DNA from 4 places in the Enterobacter sp. ECC-175 genome. Region 3 is predicted to be linked to each of the others. Evidence: predicted binding sites of a transcription regulator. Region 3 holds the regulator's gene; each other region holds the start of a gene.
What was found. Region 3 encodes PurR, which represses purine synthesis genes. Its sites were predicted from a motif close to CANGCAAACGTTTGCNTG; they were not measured.

Region 1 (3,960 bases), 1.4 Mb from region 3:
TGTCGCGCCACGAGCTGGAAGCGAACGATTTTAAAGAGTAGTACCGCAAAATTTGAATGAATATGATACTGTGAGCAATCGATTACGATCAGCTTACAGGCAAGCGTTTAAGGACCCACCATGAAAAAGATTGATGCGATTATTAAACCTTTCAAACTGGACGATGTGCGTGAAGCGCTCGCGGAAGTGGGCATCACCGGGATGACCGTGACGGAAGTGAAGGGTTTTGGTCGCCAGAAGGGCCACACCGAGCTTTATCGTGGCGCGGAGTACATGGTGGACTTTCTGCCGAAAGTGAAAATCGAAATTGTGGTCAGTGACGATATCGTCGATACCTGCGTGGATACCATTATCCGCACGGCGCAGACGGGAAAAATCGGCGACGGGAAAATCTTCGTCTTCGACGTGGCGCGCGTGATCCGTATCCGTACCGGCGAAGAAGACGACGCGGCGATTTAACATTGCCAACGGTTATGTAGGCCGGGTAAGGCTCAGCCGCCAGCCGGCGAAAAAAAAGCCCCTCGAAAGAGGGGCTTTTTGCATTACAACACCTTGTGCGGGCCGAAGCATTCGTAATGAATGTTGTCTTTATTCACGCCCAGCTCAACCAGCTGCTTCGCGGCAAACTGCATAAACGCCACCGGCCCGCAGACGTAGAACTGCATCTCCGGCGCGCTGAACGCCCCTTCATGCTGGCGTAAATCCATCAGCCCTTCGCTGTCGAAGCGCGCCGCGGCGCGGTCGGCCTCTGTCGGCAGGCGATACCAGGTATGCGCGCTAAAGCGCGGCAGAGCCGCCGCCAGCGTTTTCACTTCATCAGCGAAGGCATGCACGTCGCCGTTCTCGGCGGCGTGGAACCAGTTTACCTGCGCGCTATGGTTTGCTTTCGCCAGGGTGTCCAGCATCGCCAGCATCGGCGTTTGGCCCACGCCCGCGGAGATCAGCGTGACCGGGGTATTGGCGTCCACGGCCATAAAGAAATCGCCGGCAGGCGCGGCCAGATGAACCATGTCGCCTACTTTCGCTTCGTTATGCAGCCAGCTTGATACCTGGCCACTCTCTTCGCGTTTCACCGCAATACGGTAGCCTTTACCGTTCGGCGTGCGGGTGAGGGAGTACTGGCGAATTTCCTGATGCGGGAAGCCTTCCGGCTTGAGCCACACGCCCAGATACTGGCCGGGCTGATAGTCCGCCACCGGCTTGCCGTCTACCGGCTCAAACTCAAAGCTGGTAATCAGTGAGCTGCGCGGCGTTTTCTCTACGATGCGGAACGGACGCGTCCCTTCCCAGCCGCCGTTTTTGCTGGCGTTTTCGCTGTAGATCTGCGCTTCACGATTGATAAACACGCCTGCCAGCACGCCGTAGGCCTTACCCCATGCGTCCAGCACTTCCTGGCCCGGGCTGAACATTTCGTCCAGCGTTGCCAGCAGGTGCGCGCCAACGATGTTGTACTGCTCGGGTTGGATCTGGAAGCTGGTGTGTTTCTGCGCGATTTTCTCTACCGCAGGCAGCAGGGCCGGCAGGTTTTCAATGTTGCTGGCGTAGGCGGCGATGGCGTTAAACAGCGCTTCACGCTGATCGCCGTTGCGCTGGTTGCTCATGTTAAAAATCTCTTTGAGCTCCGGATTGTGCGCGAACATGCGATCGTAAAAATGGGCGGTCAGCTTAGGACCGGTTTCAACCAGCAGGGGAATGGTAGCCTTAACGGTAGCGATGGTTTGAGCGTCTAACATAGCAACTTCCTTCATATGTTACTTTAATGATGTATTTTGAATGCATCTTATAAAAATAACCCTGTAATGTAAATGGTTCTTTGCATAGTGAAAAATATGCATCACAAAGCTGAAAAGAATTCCGCTGAAACGGACGACCGCTTTATTGCTCAAACCCTTGCGTGGCGCGAAGGAAAACGTTTGCGTAAAATCGTTTGTCAAGACCTGTTATCGAAGAACTATTCGGTTATACTGTTGCGCGTCGTCCAACTGGACTGCCTTTTCAGGCCAAAATTTACTTGTTAGCTGAGTCAGGAGATGCGGATGTTAAAGCGTGAAATGAACATTGCCGATTATGATGCCGAACTGTGGCAGGCTATGGAGCAGGAAAAAGTACGTCAGGAAGAGCACATCGAACTGATCGCCTCCGAGAACTACACCAGCCCGCGCGTCATGCAGGCGCAGGGTTCTCAGCTGACCAACAAATACGCTGAAGGTTACCCGGGCAAGCGCTACTACGGCGGTTGCGAGTACGTTGATATCGTTGAGCAGCTGGCGATTGACCGTGCGAAAGAACTCTTTGGCGCAGACTATGCTAACGTGCAGCCGCACTCTGGCTCTCAGGCTAACTTTGCCGTTTACACCGCGCTGCTGCAGCCGGGCGATACCGTTCTCGGTATGAACCTGGCGCAGGGCGGCCACCTGACTCACGGCTCCCCGGTTAACTTCTCCGGCAAACTGTACAACATCATTCCTTACGGCATTGATGAGTCCGGTAAAATTGACTACGAAGACATGGCGAAGCAGGCCAAAGAGCACAAGCCGAAGATGATTATCGGCGGCTTCTCCGCCTACTCCGGCATCGTTGACTGGGCAAAAATGCGTGAAATCGCAGACAGCATCGGCGCGTACCTGTTCGTCGATATGGCGCACGTGGCGGGCCTGATTGCCGCAGGCGTTTACCCTAACCCGGTTCCTCACGCCCACGTTGTCACCACCACCACCCACAAAACCCTGGCGGGTCCGCGCGGCGGCCTGATCCTGGCGAAGGGCGGTGACGAAGAGCTGTATAAGAAACTGAACTCTGCCGTGTTCCCAAGCGCGCAGGGCGGCCCGCTGATGCACGTCATCGCGGCGAAAGCCGTTGCGCTGAAGGAAGCGATGGAGCCAGAGTTTAAGGTTTACCAGCAGCAGGTTGCCAAAAACGCGAAAGCGATGGTGGACGTGTTCCTGAACCGCGGCTACAAAGTGGTCTCCGGTGGTACTGAAAACCACCTGTTCCTGCTGGATCTGGTTGATAAAAACCTGACCGGTAAAGAAGCTGACGCTGCCCTGGGCCGCGCCAACATCACCGTCAACAAAAACAGCGTACCAAACGATCCGAAGAGCCCGTTCGTGACGTCCGGTATCCGTATCGGTTCTCCGGCGATTACGCGTCGCGGCTTCAAAGAAGCGGAAGCGAAAGAGCTGGCGGGATGGATGTGTGACGTTCTGGACAATATCAATGACGAAGCGGTAATCGAGCGCGTTAAGGGTAAAGTTCTGGATATCTGCGCACGCTTCCCAGTGTACGCATAATTCGTCTGCTTCGCAGAAACAAAAAGGCCGCGCACGCGGCCTTTTTTTATGCGTTAACGGCGGTCAAGGGATATCGCCCCCGGACCAACAATCGCCAGCAGCAGGAACGCCCCGGCGATACTGACGTTCTTGTAGAAGTTAATCATGTTAGGCAGCACCGCATCTCCGCTCATGTTCCAGTAGTGGTGGCCAATCACCGCCGTCCCCAGCGTATAAAAGACAAACAGCACGGCGAGAGGGCGGGTGAAAAAGCCCAGCACGATAAGGATCGCGAAAGGGACTTCCATCACCACGGCGATTATGGCGGCCAGCGTTGGCATAGGTGCGCCAAGGGAGGTCATGTATTGTACCGTGCCGCTAAATCCCGTCAGCTTCGGAAAGCCAAAGATAATAAACAGCACAACAATGGCGATGCGGGCAATCAGCAGCAGGAAATGACGCGACTGGCCAAAATCGAAATAACGGAGAGTGTTCATAGGTGGCTCGTTTTTGTGGGGATCCCGTTTTAAAACTAATACACAAATCAACACTCTGCCATTCAGCTTTTCTTCATAAATCAGCCTGTAGCATGAGAGCAAACGCGGCGGGGAATCATATTTATGCTGGATGAAACCCTGCAAAGCATAAGTGTTATTTACTTGTTAATCGTTGCTTGCGCTGGCCCCGGTTT
Region 2 (3,960 bases), 1.3 Mb from region 3:
GACGTTCGGGAAGCGAATTTCCGGTGCCGCTGACGCGAGGTACACTTTCTTCGCCCCGGCTTCGCGCGCCATCTCGATAATCTGCTCGGAGGTGGTGCCGCGCACGATGGAGTCATCCACCAGCAGGACGTTCTTATCGCGGAATTCGGCGCGGTTGGCGTTCAGCTTGCGGCGCACGGACTTACGGCGAAGCTGCTGACCCGGCATGATGAAGGTGCGGCCAACGTAGCGGTTTTTCACGAAGCCCTGACGGTACGGTTTATCCAGAATGCGGGCAATCTCCAGCGCGATATCGCAGGAGGTTTCCGGGATAGGAATCACGACGTCGATATCCAGGTCGTCCCACTCGCGGGCAATCTTCTCGCCGAGCTTCGTGCCCATGTTCACGCGGGCGCTGTAGACGGAGATTTTGTCGATAAACGAGTCAGGGCGCGCAAAGTAGACGTATTCGAACAGGCACGGGTTGCTGACCGGGTTGTCGGCACATTGGCGGGTAAACAGCTGGCCCTTTTCAGTAATGTAGACCGCTTCGCCCGGCGCGACGTCGCGCAAAAATTCAAAGCCGAGGGTATCCAGCGCCACGCTTTCAGAGGCAACCATGTACTCCGTGCGCCCGTCGCCAAGATCGCGCTTGCCGAGCACCAAAGGACGAATACCGTTCGGATCGCGGAAAGCGACCATGCCGTGGCCGATAATCATCGCCACGCAGGCGTAGGCGCCGCGGATTTGACGATTGGTTGCGGCAACCGCAGCAAAAATGTTGTCGGCTTCCAGCGGATAGTGGCGGAAGTTATCCAGCTCGCTGGCGAAGATATTGAGCAGGATTTCAGAATCAGAGGTGGTGTTAATGTGGCGACGTTTCTCTTCGAACAGCTTTCTGCGCAGCTCGTGGGCGTTGGTCAGGTTGCCATTGTGGGCAAGCGTGATGCCATACGGAGAGTTGACGTAGAAAGGCTGAGCCTCAGAGGCGCTGGAGCTGCCAGCAGTAGGATAACGAACGTGACCGATCCCCATATTACCTTGCAGACGCTGCATATGGCGGGCTTCAAACACATCGTTTACCAGGCCGTTCGCCTTACGTAAACGGAAGCAGTTGTTTGCATCAATGGTGATGATACCCGCAGCATCCTGCCCTCGGTGCTGAAGCACCGATAACGCGTCATAAATCGACTGGTTAACCGGCATGAAACCGGCGATACCGACAATACCGCACATTCGTCTTTTCCTCGTTAAGCCACATCTCAGAGCGCATTACGCTCTGGGCAAGAAACTCGACGAGCTTTGCAGATAGTCAAAGAACCACCTGATGATGAAGCTGAACTCTGGAATGAGCTGCGATTTTTGCCAGTCTTCACTTTTTGAGAAACCGGTAAAGGTATCAAGGAAGAACAGTATCGCGGCTACAATCAGCACGCCTCGCAGCGCTCCAAAACAGATCCCGAGTACCCTGTCCGTTCCTGACAGACCGGTTTTCTCGACCAGCTGACCTATCACGAAATTCACGATAGCGCCGACTATCAGCGTTGCGATAAACAGCACCGCGATAGCAATTCCATTTCGGACCAGTTCATCTTCAAAGCCCGTGAACCAGACAGACAGGTAAGTGTAGTAATGACTGGCAACAAAGAAAGCACAACCCCATGTCACCAGCGATAACGCTTCACGTACAAAGCCACGGATCAGGCTTACCAGACAGGAAAAACCAATCACCGCAATGATGGCGTAATCAATCCAGACCATATATGTCCCACGATTTTACGCCCTGTCATCCAGTTCGGGGCGCATTCTAACAGAAAAAGAAAACGTTTGCGTAGGGATTTCCTTCCCACGCGTAAATAAAAAAGGCGCTGAAAAAATGCTCAACGCCCCTCACCCTAACCCTCTCCCCAGAGGGGAGAGGGAACTGTACGATGCAGTATGTTACACACGCGCTCGGTGCGATTTTCACCCTCTCCCCTTTGGGGAGAGGGCCGGGGTGAGGGGAAGAGATCTTATTAGTTCGCGCTGTAGTTCATCACCACGCCGCTCAGGCCGGAGATCTGCTTCAGCTCGCCCAGCGAGCCTTTCAGCTTATCTTTCGATGCCTCAGGCCCCACCAGAATGCGGGTGATTTTACCCTGCACAGGCGTCGAAGGTGAAGTGTAAACGCGGTATCCCGCGCTGCGAAGCTTGCCGACCAGCTCGTTGACCTTGTCGGCGTTCTTCAGCGCGCCAAGCTGCACGACGTAGGCTTTGCCCGTCGGCGCGGCGTCCTGCTGAGCCGGTTTTGCAGGCGGCGTCTCGGACGCCGCTGCAAGCCGCTCGGCCGTATTATCACGCTGCGGTTTCGGCTGAGGCTTCTCTACCGGCTTCGGTTTTTCAACCGGCTTATACTGTTCAACCGGAACCGGATCGATATCGTTACTGCTGCTCGCTGCCAGGCGCGACGGATCGAGCGACGGCGCGGCGGCATCGCCCGCGCGTACCTCTTCCGCAGCCCCTTCCGGCGGCTGTGCAGGAAGCGCCTGCGTTGCGGCCGGAAGCATATCGGGCTCGTCGCGATCCCCCGGCTTTGGCACCAGCGGAATGGCCGCAAACTCGTCCTGATAATGCTTTTTCTGCCCGTCGAGCAGCCCCGGGAGGATAATCACCCCCAGCGCCACCAGGACAATCGTGCCTGTTAAACGGTTCTGAAACTTACTTGCCACCGGTTCTCCCCGCCTCCATCACTTCCATGACATGTGCCACGGTGTGGAACGACCCACACACCAGCACGGTATCTTCTGGTTTCGCATCCGCCATCGCGGCACGCCACGCCTGGGCCACGCTCTCAAAGATAGCGCCTTTACCGAGATGTTCCATCAGCTGTTCTGCCGTGGCGCCGCGCGGCCCCTCCAGAGGAGCACAATACCAGCTATCGACCACACTCTCTATGCAGGCCAGCGTGCCGCCAATGTCTTTATCATGAAGCATACCGATAACCGCCAGCACGCGCCCGGTTTTTGGCAGTGATTTGAGACGTCCCGCGAGATAGGCCGCCGCGTGCGGGTTGTGCGCGACGTCGAGAATGAGCCGCGGTGATTCGCTCACCGTCTGGAAACGGCCCGGCAGGAGCGCATTTTGAATGCCTTCATGAATGGCCTGCTCGCTGACCTTTAATCCGCTTGCGCGCAGCGCCGCCAGCGCGGTGGCTGCGTTAGGCTGAGGAACCTGCGGCAGCGGCAGGTTTTCCAGCACGCCCTGCGCATCGCTGAAACGCCACCCGCTGTCCTGAACCTCAAACTGCCAGTCAACGTCGCGGCGCAGCAGCCGCGCGCCCTTTTTGAGGGCCACGTCGGCAATGGTATACGGCATATCCGGCTCGCCGACCACGGCAGGCTTACCGACGCGGAAGATCCCCGCCTTCTCGCGGCCAATGCTTTCACGGTCCGGCCCAAGCCAGTCGGTGTGGTCAAGCGCAATGCTGGTCACCACGGCCACGTCCGCATCCACCATATTGGTGGCATCCAGACGCCCGCCCAGGCCCACTTCCAGAATCACCACGTCCAGCTGCGCCTGCTTAAACAGCCACAGCGCGGAAAGGGTACCGTACTCAAAGTAGGTTAACGAGATGTCACCGCGCGCGGCTTCGATTTCAGCAAACGACGCCGTATGCGCCGACTCCGCCAGCTCGGCGTTCTGCACGCGCACGCGCTCGGTATAGCGTACCAGGTGCGGAGAACTGTAAACCCCGACCCTGTAGCCTGCCGCCATGAGCATGGATTCCAGCGTGCGGCAGGTGGTGCCTTTGCCGTTAGTGCCCGCGACGGTGAAGACGAATGGCGCAGGCTTCAGCACGTCCAGACGCGCGGCGACCTGGCTGACGCGCTCAAGCCCCATGTCGATGGTTTTACTGTGCAGGTTTTCCAGATAAGAAAGCCACGCGGCCAGGGGCGACGTGGCTTGTGGAATGCTTTTATTTTCCATAATGCCCGGCTGTCA
Region 3 (3,960 bases):
CGATATTCACCGAAGACGACAGCCCCGGCGCCTCGTGCGCAACGCGCATCACGCGCATCTGCAGCGGCGGAACGACCGCAAAGGTCGCGGCTCCCCAAACGACCATTGCCACGGCGGCACCCGCCTGGCTTTGCGCAAGCCACGGTATGGCCACCATGATGGCAATCAGCAGAGTTAAAAAACCCTTCAGGGTTCCGCTGACCGAACGGTCGGCAAGCCTGCCGCCGAGATAGTTGCCGATGGAAAAGCCCACGCCGATCAGCACCAGCATAGCCGTGACAAACGCCGGCGTCGCACGGGTGATATCGTGCAGGACGGGGGCAATATAGGTGTAAAGCGTGAACATGGCGCCCGCGCCCAGCACCGTGGTGAGCAGCGCGGAAAGCACCTGCGGGCGCGCTAGTACCGACAGCTCTTTGCGCACCTCTGGCCGCTCGCCCGCACCGCCCTTCGGCAGCGAGAAGAACAGCGCCACCATGGCGACCACGCCCAGTCCGGCCGTCGCTAAGAAGGACATCCGCCAGCCAATCGCCTCACCGAGCCATGTCGCAGCCGGTACGCCGCCAATGTTCGCAATCGTCAGCCCCATAAACATGGTGGCGACCGCGCTGGCCTGCTTGTGCTTAGGCACAACGCTTGCGGCTACAACGGAGCCCAGGCCGAAGAACGCGCCGTGGTTAAGGCTCGTCAGAATACGCGACAGCATCAGCGTGGTGTAATCGGGTGCAATCGCCGACAGCACGTTGCCGAGAGTGAAGATAGCCATCAGGAAAATCAGCGCGTTGCGGCGCCCGCGATGGGAAAGCAGCAGCGTCATCAGCGGAGCCCCGACCATCACGCCGATCGCGTAGGCGCTAATCAGCATCCCCGCCGCCGGGATCGAGACGTCCACGCCCCGGGCGATAACGGGTAAGAGCCCCATCGGGGAGAATTCAGTGGTGCCGATCCCAAACGCGCCAATGGCGAGGGCCAGCAGGGGAAAATTGATTTTCATGCGCTTACTCCGAATGCCGCGTCATAGCACGACACAGAACAAAGAAGTCAAAAGCATGACATCAATCACAAAAAATGAGAAGTTAACAATTTAGCAAAAGATTTTTGCCACAGAAGTAACAATCTAGAGACGAGCAGGAGGGAGAGGACTCTCCCCCCGTCAAAATCAGTGCAGTGCAGCCGTCAGCCCGCCGGCAACAATCAGCGCCAGCACAATAACGGTGGTCATCAGCGAAAACTTAAGATCGGAACTCATCAATTTTTCTCCTTTTAATCCCCACACGGAAAGTGAGCTTGCTCATTTTTGCACAGTTTGCGTCAAAAATCTTCCCGGATTTATAACGATAACCACTTTTGCTCTTCCCCTTTTCCTCAAGATAGGACAAAATTCCACGCTAAATTTATTAGCGTACCGGCCATTGACCCCCTCCTGACGTCCTGTGTCGTTTTCCCGGCGTGTCGCAATTCAACATTGCGTAATAAGGGTGAGAGAAGGCAAACGTTTACCTCCCCATTTTTCAGGATATTAGGATAGGGTCTGGAGTGACATTTAATGGCAACAATTAAAGACGTAGCAAAACGCGCAAACGTTTCCACTACAACCGTATCACATGTTATTAACAAAACCCGCTTCGTGGCGGAAGAGACGCGCAACGCCGTCTGGGCCGCGATCAAAGAACTGCACTACTCACCGAGTGCGGTTGCGCGCAGCCTGAAGGTTAATCACACCAAGTCTATCGGCCTGTTGGCGACCAGCAGCGAAGCGGCCTACTTTGCCGAAATTATTGAAGCCGTTGAGAAAAACTGCTTCCAGAAAGGCTATACCCTGATTCTGGGCAACGCGTGGAACAACATTGAAAAACAGCGCGCCTATCTGTCGATGATGGCGCAAAAGCGCGTAGATGGCCTGCTGGTCATGTGCTCCGAGTACCCGGAGTCCGTTCTCTCCATGCTGGAAGAGTATCGCCATATTCCGATGGTGGTCATGGACTGGGGCGAAGCGCGTGCCGATTTCACCGACTCGGTTATCGATAACGCCTTTGAAGGCGGCTATATGGCAGGGCGCTATTTGATCGAGCGCGGCCACCGCGATATCGGCGTCATCCCGGGCCCGCTGGAGCGCAACACCGGCGCGGGACGCCTGGCCGGGTTCATGAAAGCCATGGAAGAAGCGCTGATTAACGTGCCGGAAAACTGGATAGTTCAGGGCGACTTTGAGCCGGAATCCGGCTACCGCGCGATGCAGCAGATCGTCTCCCAGCAGCACCGTCCTACCGCCGTCTTCTGCGGCGGCGACATCATGGCGATGGGCGCGCTCTGTGCGGCAGACGAGCTCGGCCTGCGCGTGCCGCAGGACATTTCGGTGATCGGGTATGACAACGTGCGCAACGCGCGCTTCTTCACCCCGGCGCTGACGACCATTCACCAGCCGAAAGACTCGCTGGGCGAAACGGCGTTTAACATGCTGATGGACAGGATCGTCAGCAAGCGCGAAGAGTCGCAGTCCATTGAGGTTCACCCTCGCCTGATTGAGCGCCGCTCCGTTGCGGACGGTCCTTTCCGCGACTACCGCCGTTAATTCTCTTCGGGGCCAGCTACGCTGGCTCCCTCAGCCACTCCCTGTTCAGCGTTTCGCTATCTCCCAGATACTCCAGCAGCCAGGCCATGGCGGGCGAGACGTCATTTTGCTGCCAGGTCAGGCAGCACGCCGCGTCAGGAAAGGGATTTTCCAGCGCCAGGGCAACCCACTCTCCGGCGTCAATTCGCGGACGCGCAAAGTGGACGGGCACCATGCCCACGCACAGCCCCGCGCTCAGGCAGGTTGCTGAAGAGTCCCAGTCGGGCGCCACCACGCGCCGCTGGTTGTCCAGCAGCCAGGTAATACGCTTGGGCAGCGATCGCGACGTATCTTCCAGCACCAGCGACGGCCAGTTGCGCAACGCGTCATCGCTCAGCGGTCCTTCCATCGCCGCCAGCGGATGATGGCGCGCGACCACGCAGATCCAGCTCAGCATGCCCATGTCCCGAAAGGCGTAGCGCCCGCCCACGGGGATTGCCTGGGTCGCGCCGATAGCCATCTCTACCCTGCCGTCCGCCAGCGCGTCCCATACGCCGTTGAACACCTCCTGCGATACCCTAAGCTCGACGTCCGAGAAGTGACGGTAGAAATCGACGATCATCTGCCGCGTGCGCTCCGGCCTGACGATGTTATCTACGGCGATGGAGAGATGCCCGCGCCAGCCGTTGGCAATCTGCTGGCACTGTTCGCGGGTGATCTGCATTTTTTTGATAACAGAACGCCCTTCTTTCAAAAACCACGCCCCAGCTGGCGTCAGTTCCACATCCCGATGCCGTCGCTCAAAGAGCGGAACGGCGAGCCACTCCTCCAGCTGCCGAACCGTATAGCTTATCGCCGAGGGGACGCGATGCAGCTCCTGTGCGGCACCGCTAAAGCTGCCGTTGCGCGCAACGGCATCAATCACTTCAAGAGAATAATCTGACCACATTTTCTGCCTGCAAAATTTTTGATTGCAACAGCCAAATATTAGCGTTTCACAAGCTGCTTTGCACTCCCTACACTCTTCGCCACCGTATACCTGCCTCCTTGAGGAGAAAAAAGAGTGCAACCCAGGAAAGGATTTTTAGTCTGGCTCGGCGGCCTGAGCGTGCTGGGCTTTTTAGCGACCGACATGTATTTGCCCGCGTTTGCCGCCATGCAGGAAGATCTGCAAACGCCTGCTGCCGCCATCAGCGCGAGCCTGAGCCTGTTCCTGGCAGGCTTTGCCTTCGCACAGCTGCTGTGGGGGCCCCTCTCCGACCGCTTTGGCCGCAAGCCGGTTCTGCTGCTCGGCCTGGCCATTTTCGCCGTCGGCTGTTTGGGCATGCTGTGGGTGCGCGATGCCGCCTGGCTGCTGGTGCTTCGCTTCATTCAGGCGGTGGGCGTTTGCGCCGCGGCGGTGACCTGGC
Region 4 (3,960 bases), 1.7 Mb from region 3:
CGCAGGTAAGCCAGCGCGGGCTCCACTTCGGTAAAGTTCTGATATTCCGCCGTCGGGATGTTGTGGCGTGCAAGGAAATCTTTGGTGAACGCTTTCGAGCCTTCCAGCTGCGCGGCGCCCTCCGTCGGGCCAAAGATTTTCAGACCTGCCGCGCGGAAGGCGTCTACCACGCCGATCACCAGCGGCGCTTCCGGGCCGACGATGGTCAGGTCGATTTTCTCGCTTTGGGCAAAGTTCAGCAGCGCCGGGATATCGGTTACGCCGATAGCGACATTTTGCAGCGCGGGCTCCAGCGCGGTGCCGGCGTTACCCGGAGCCACAAAGACGGTTTCCACCTGCGGGGACTGGGCTGCTTTCCACGCCAGGGCGTGTTCGCGTCCGCCGTTACCAATCACTAATACTTTCATTCTGTGCTCCGTGGATTAATGGCGGAAGTGACGCATGTCGGTGAAGATCATCGCGATACCGTGTTCGTCGGCAGCGGCAATGACTTCGTCATCGCGGATTGAACCGCCAGGCTGGATCACGCAGGTGATACCCACTGCCGCTGCCGCGTCGATACCGTCGCGGAACGGGAAGAACGCGTCGGAAGCCATGGCGGAACCTTTCACTTCCAGACCTTCATCGCCAGCTTTAATACCGGCAATTTTCGCGGAGTAAACGCGGCTCATCTGGCCTGCGCCAATCCCGATGGTCATCTTCTCTTTGGCGTAAACAATGGCGTTGGATTTGACGAACTTCGCCACTTTCCAGCAGAACAGCGCGTCACGCAGTTCCTGTTCGGTTGGCTGACGTTTGGTCACCACGCGCAGGTCGGCTTCTGTCACCATGCCCAGATCGCGCTCCTGAACCAGCAGGCCACCGTTGACGCGCTTGAAGTCCAGGCCCGGCACGCGTTCTGCCCATTGGCCGCAAATCAGCACGCGCACGTTCTGTTTGGCGGCGGTGATTTTCAAGGCTTCTTCCGTGGCGGACGGCGCAATGATCACTTCAACAAACTGACGGGAGATAATGGCCTGCGCGGTTTCCGCATCCAGCTCGCGGTTGAAGGCGATAATGCCGCCGAACGCGGAAGTTGGATCGGTTTTGTAGGCGCGATCGTAGGCATCCAGAATAGAGGTGCTTACCGCCACGCCGCACGGATTCGCGTGCTTGACGATAACGCAGGCCGGTTCGCTGAACTCTTTCACGCACTCCAGGGCCGCATCGGTATCTGCAATATTGTTATAAGAGAGCGCCTTGCCCTGTACCTGCTGGGCCGTCGCGACCGAAGCCTCTTTTACCTCTTCTTCTATATAGAAAGCAGCCTGCTGATGGCTGTTCTCGCCGTAGCGCATATCCTGCTTCTTGATAAAGTTCAGGTTCAGGGTGCGCGGGAAGCGGCCGGAAGGTTCGTTGCCTTCACCGTGGTAAGCGGGCACCAGGCTACCAAAGTAGTTGGCGATCGTGCTGTCGTACGCGGCGGTGTGTTCAAAGGCTTTGATGGCGAGGTCGAAGCGGGTAGCCAGAGTGAGCGACCCTTCGTTGGCATCCATCTCATTAATAATGCTTTCGTAGTCGCTGCTCTTTACGACAATGGCGACATCTTTATGGTTCTTGGCTGCGGAGCGCACCATGGTCGGGCCGCCGATATCGATATTCTCAACAGCGTCTTCCAGAGAACAGCCTTCGCGGGCCACGGTCTGGGCGAACGGATAGAGATTAACGACAACCATGTCAATCGGCGCAATATCATGTTGTTCCATGATGCCGTCGTCCTGACCGCGACGACCGAGGATACCGCCATGCACTTTCGGGTGCAGGGTCTTGACGCGTCCATCCATCATTTCCGGGAAACCGGTGTAATCGGATACTTCGGTTACCGGCAGACCTTTATCTGCTAACAGGCGAGCGGTGCCGCCTGTAGAAAGCAGCTCTACACCACGTGCAGAAAGTGCCTGAGCGAATTCGACGATACCGGCTTTATCAGAAACACTGAGCAGAGCGCGGCGGACTGGACGACGTTGTTGCATGGTAAATCCCCTGGATTTCACGATTACAGAGAGCGTTAGATGAATTTTCCAGCGAAAAACTCATCTAACACACCTGACGGAGCATCCTTGCAAAGCGCGAGCATTTTAACGAAAACGTTTGCGCAACGCTCGCACATTTTTACTTTTTCGTATCATTGTGGATAAGTCTGTGTGTAAAAGGGTATAAGGCGGGGTTTTGCTGTGGAATGCAGCAGTCAGTCATTTTTCTGTCATTTAGCGGTTGCGGCGCGGCGAGAACCCCCTATAATGCGCCTCCATCGACACGGCAGATGTGAATCACTTCACAAACAACCCGGTCGGTTGAAGAGAAAAATCCTGAAATAACGGGTTGACTCTGAAAGAGGAAAGCGTATTATACGCCACCTCGCAACGGTGAGCGAAAGCTGCGTTGCACTGCTCTTTAACAATTTATCAGACAATCTGTGTGGGCACTCAAAGTGACATGGATTCTTAATGTCTTCGGACAATAAATGAATACCAAGTCTCTGAGTGAACACGTAATTCATTACGAAGTTTAATTCACGAGCATCAAACTTAAATTGAAGAGTTTGATCATGGCTCAGATTGAACGCTGGCGGCAGGCCTAACACATGCAAGTCGAGCGGTAGCACAGAGAGCTTGCTCTCGGGTGACGAGCGGCGGACGGGTGAGTAATGTCTGGGAAACTGCCCGATGGAGGGGGATAACTACTGGAAACGGTAGCTAATACCGCATAACGTCGCAAGACCAAAGAGGGGGACCTTCGGGCCTCTTGCCATCGGATGTGCCCAGATGGGATTAGCTAGTAGGTGGGGTAACGGCTCACCTAGGCGACGATCCCTAGCTGGTCTGAGAGGATGACCAGCCACACTGGAACTGAGACACGGTCCAGACTCCTACGGGAGGCAGCAGTGGGGAATATTGCACAATGGGCGCAAGCCTGATGCAGCCATGCCGCGTGTATGAAGAAGGCCTTCGGGTTGTAAAGTACTTTCAGCGGGGAGGAAGGCGATAAGGTTAATAACCTTGTCGATTGACGTTACCCGCAGAAGAAGCACCGGCTAACTCCGTGCCAGCAGCCGCGGTAATACGGAGGGTGCAAGCGTTAATCGGAATTACTGGGCGTAAAGCGCACGCAGGCGGTCTGTCAAGTCGGATGTGAAATCCCCGGGCTCAACCTGGGAACTGCATTCGAAACTGGCAGGCTTGAGTCTCGTAGAGGGGGGTAGAATTCCAGGTGTAGCGGTGAAATGCGTAGAGATCTGGAGGAATACCGGTGGCGAAGGCGGCCCCCTGGACGAAGACTGACGCTCAGGTGCGAAAGCGTGGGGAGCAAACAGGATTAGATACCCTGGTAGTCCACGCCGTAAACGATGTCTATTTGGAGGTTGTGCCCTTGAGGCGTGGCTTCCGGAGCTAACGCGTTAAATAGACCGCCTGGGGAGTACGGCCGCAAGGTTAAAACTCAAATGAATTGACGGGGGCCCGCACAAGCGGTGGAGCATGTGGTTTAATTCGATGCAACGCGAAGAACCTTACCTACTCTTGACATCCAGAGAACTTAGCAGAGATGCTTTGGTGCCTTCGGGAACTCTGAGACAGGTGCTGCATGGCTGTCGTCAGCTCGTGTTGTGAAATGTTGGGTTAAGTCCCGCAACGAGCGCAACCCTTATCCTTTGTTGCCAGCGGTTAGGCCGGGAACTCAAAGGAGACTGCCAGTGATAAACTGGAGGAAGGTGGGGATGACGTCAAGTCATCATGGCCCTTACGAGTAGGGCTACACACGTGCTACAATGGCGTATACAAAGAGAAGCGACCTCGCGAGAGCAAGCGGACCTCATAAAGTACGTCGTAGTCCGGATTGGAGTCTGCAACTCGACTCCATGAAGTCGGAATCGCTAGTAATCGTGGATCAGAATGCTACGGTGAATACGTTCCCGGGCCTTGT

Region 1: glyA (serine hydroxymethyltransferase) is a predicted target of PurR. The motif match lies at 1,903-1,920, and genes of this name have one in related genera.
Region 2: cvpA (colicin V production protein) is a predicted target of PurR. The motif match lies at 1,796-1,813, and genes of this name have one in related genera.
Region 4: purH (bifunctional phosphoribosylaminoimidazolecarboxamide formyltransferase/IMP cyclohydrolase) is a predicted target of PurR. The motif match lies at 2,120-2,137, and genes of this name have one in related genera.

The regions. Positions count from the first base shown of each region.
Region 1 covers NZ_CP143776.1:3,952,194-3,956,153, reverse strand. The annotation lists gene glrR (two-component system response regulator GlrR) at 1-41, shown strand, start outside; gene glnB (nitrogen regulatory protein P-II) at 121-459, shown strand; gene hmpA (NO-inducible flavohemoprotein) at 543-1,733, opposite strand; gene glyA (serine hydroxymethyltransferase) at 2,037-3,290, shown strand; gene V1599_RS18765 (DoxX family protein) at 3,344-3,766, opposite strand.
Region 2 covers NZ_CP143776.1:3,772,261-3,776,220, forward strand. The annotation lists gene purF (amidophosphoribosyltransferase) at 1-1,215, opposite strand, end outside; gene cvpA (colicin V production protein) at 1,252-1,740, opposite strand; gene dedD (cell division protein DedD) at 1,995-2,687, opposite strand; gene folC (bifunctional tetrahydrofolate synthase/dihydrofolate synthase) at 2,677-3,945, opposite strand.
Region 3 covers NZ_CP143776.1:2,516,209-2,520,168, reverse strand. The annotation lists gene V1599_RS11945 (MFS transporter) at 1-994, opposite strand, end outside; gene V1599_RS11940 (YnhF family membrane protein) at 1,160-1,249, opposite strand; gene purR (HTH-type transcriptional repressor PurR) at 1,547-2,572, shown strand; gene punR (DNA-binding transcriptional activator PunR) at 2,589-3,500, opposite strand; gene punC (purine nucleoside transporter PunC) at 3,615-3,960, shown strand, end outside.
Region 4 covers NZ_CP143776.1:811,671-815,630, forward strand. The annotation lists gene purD (phosphoribosylamine--glycine ligase) at 1-407, opposite strand, end outside; gene purH (bifunctional phosphoribosylaminoimidazolecarboxamide formyltransferase/IMP cyclohydrolase) at 423-2,012, opposite strand; rRNA gene V1599_RS03920 (16S ribosomal RNA) at 2,570-3,960, shown strand, end outside.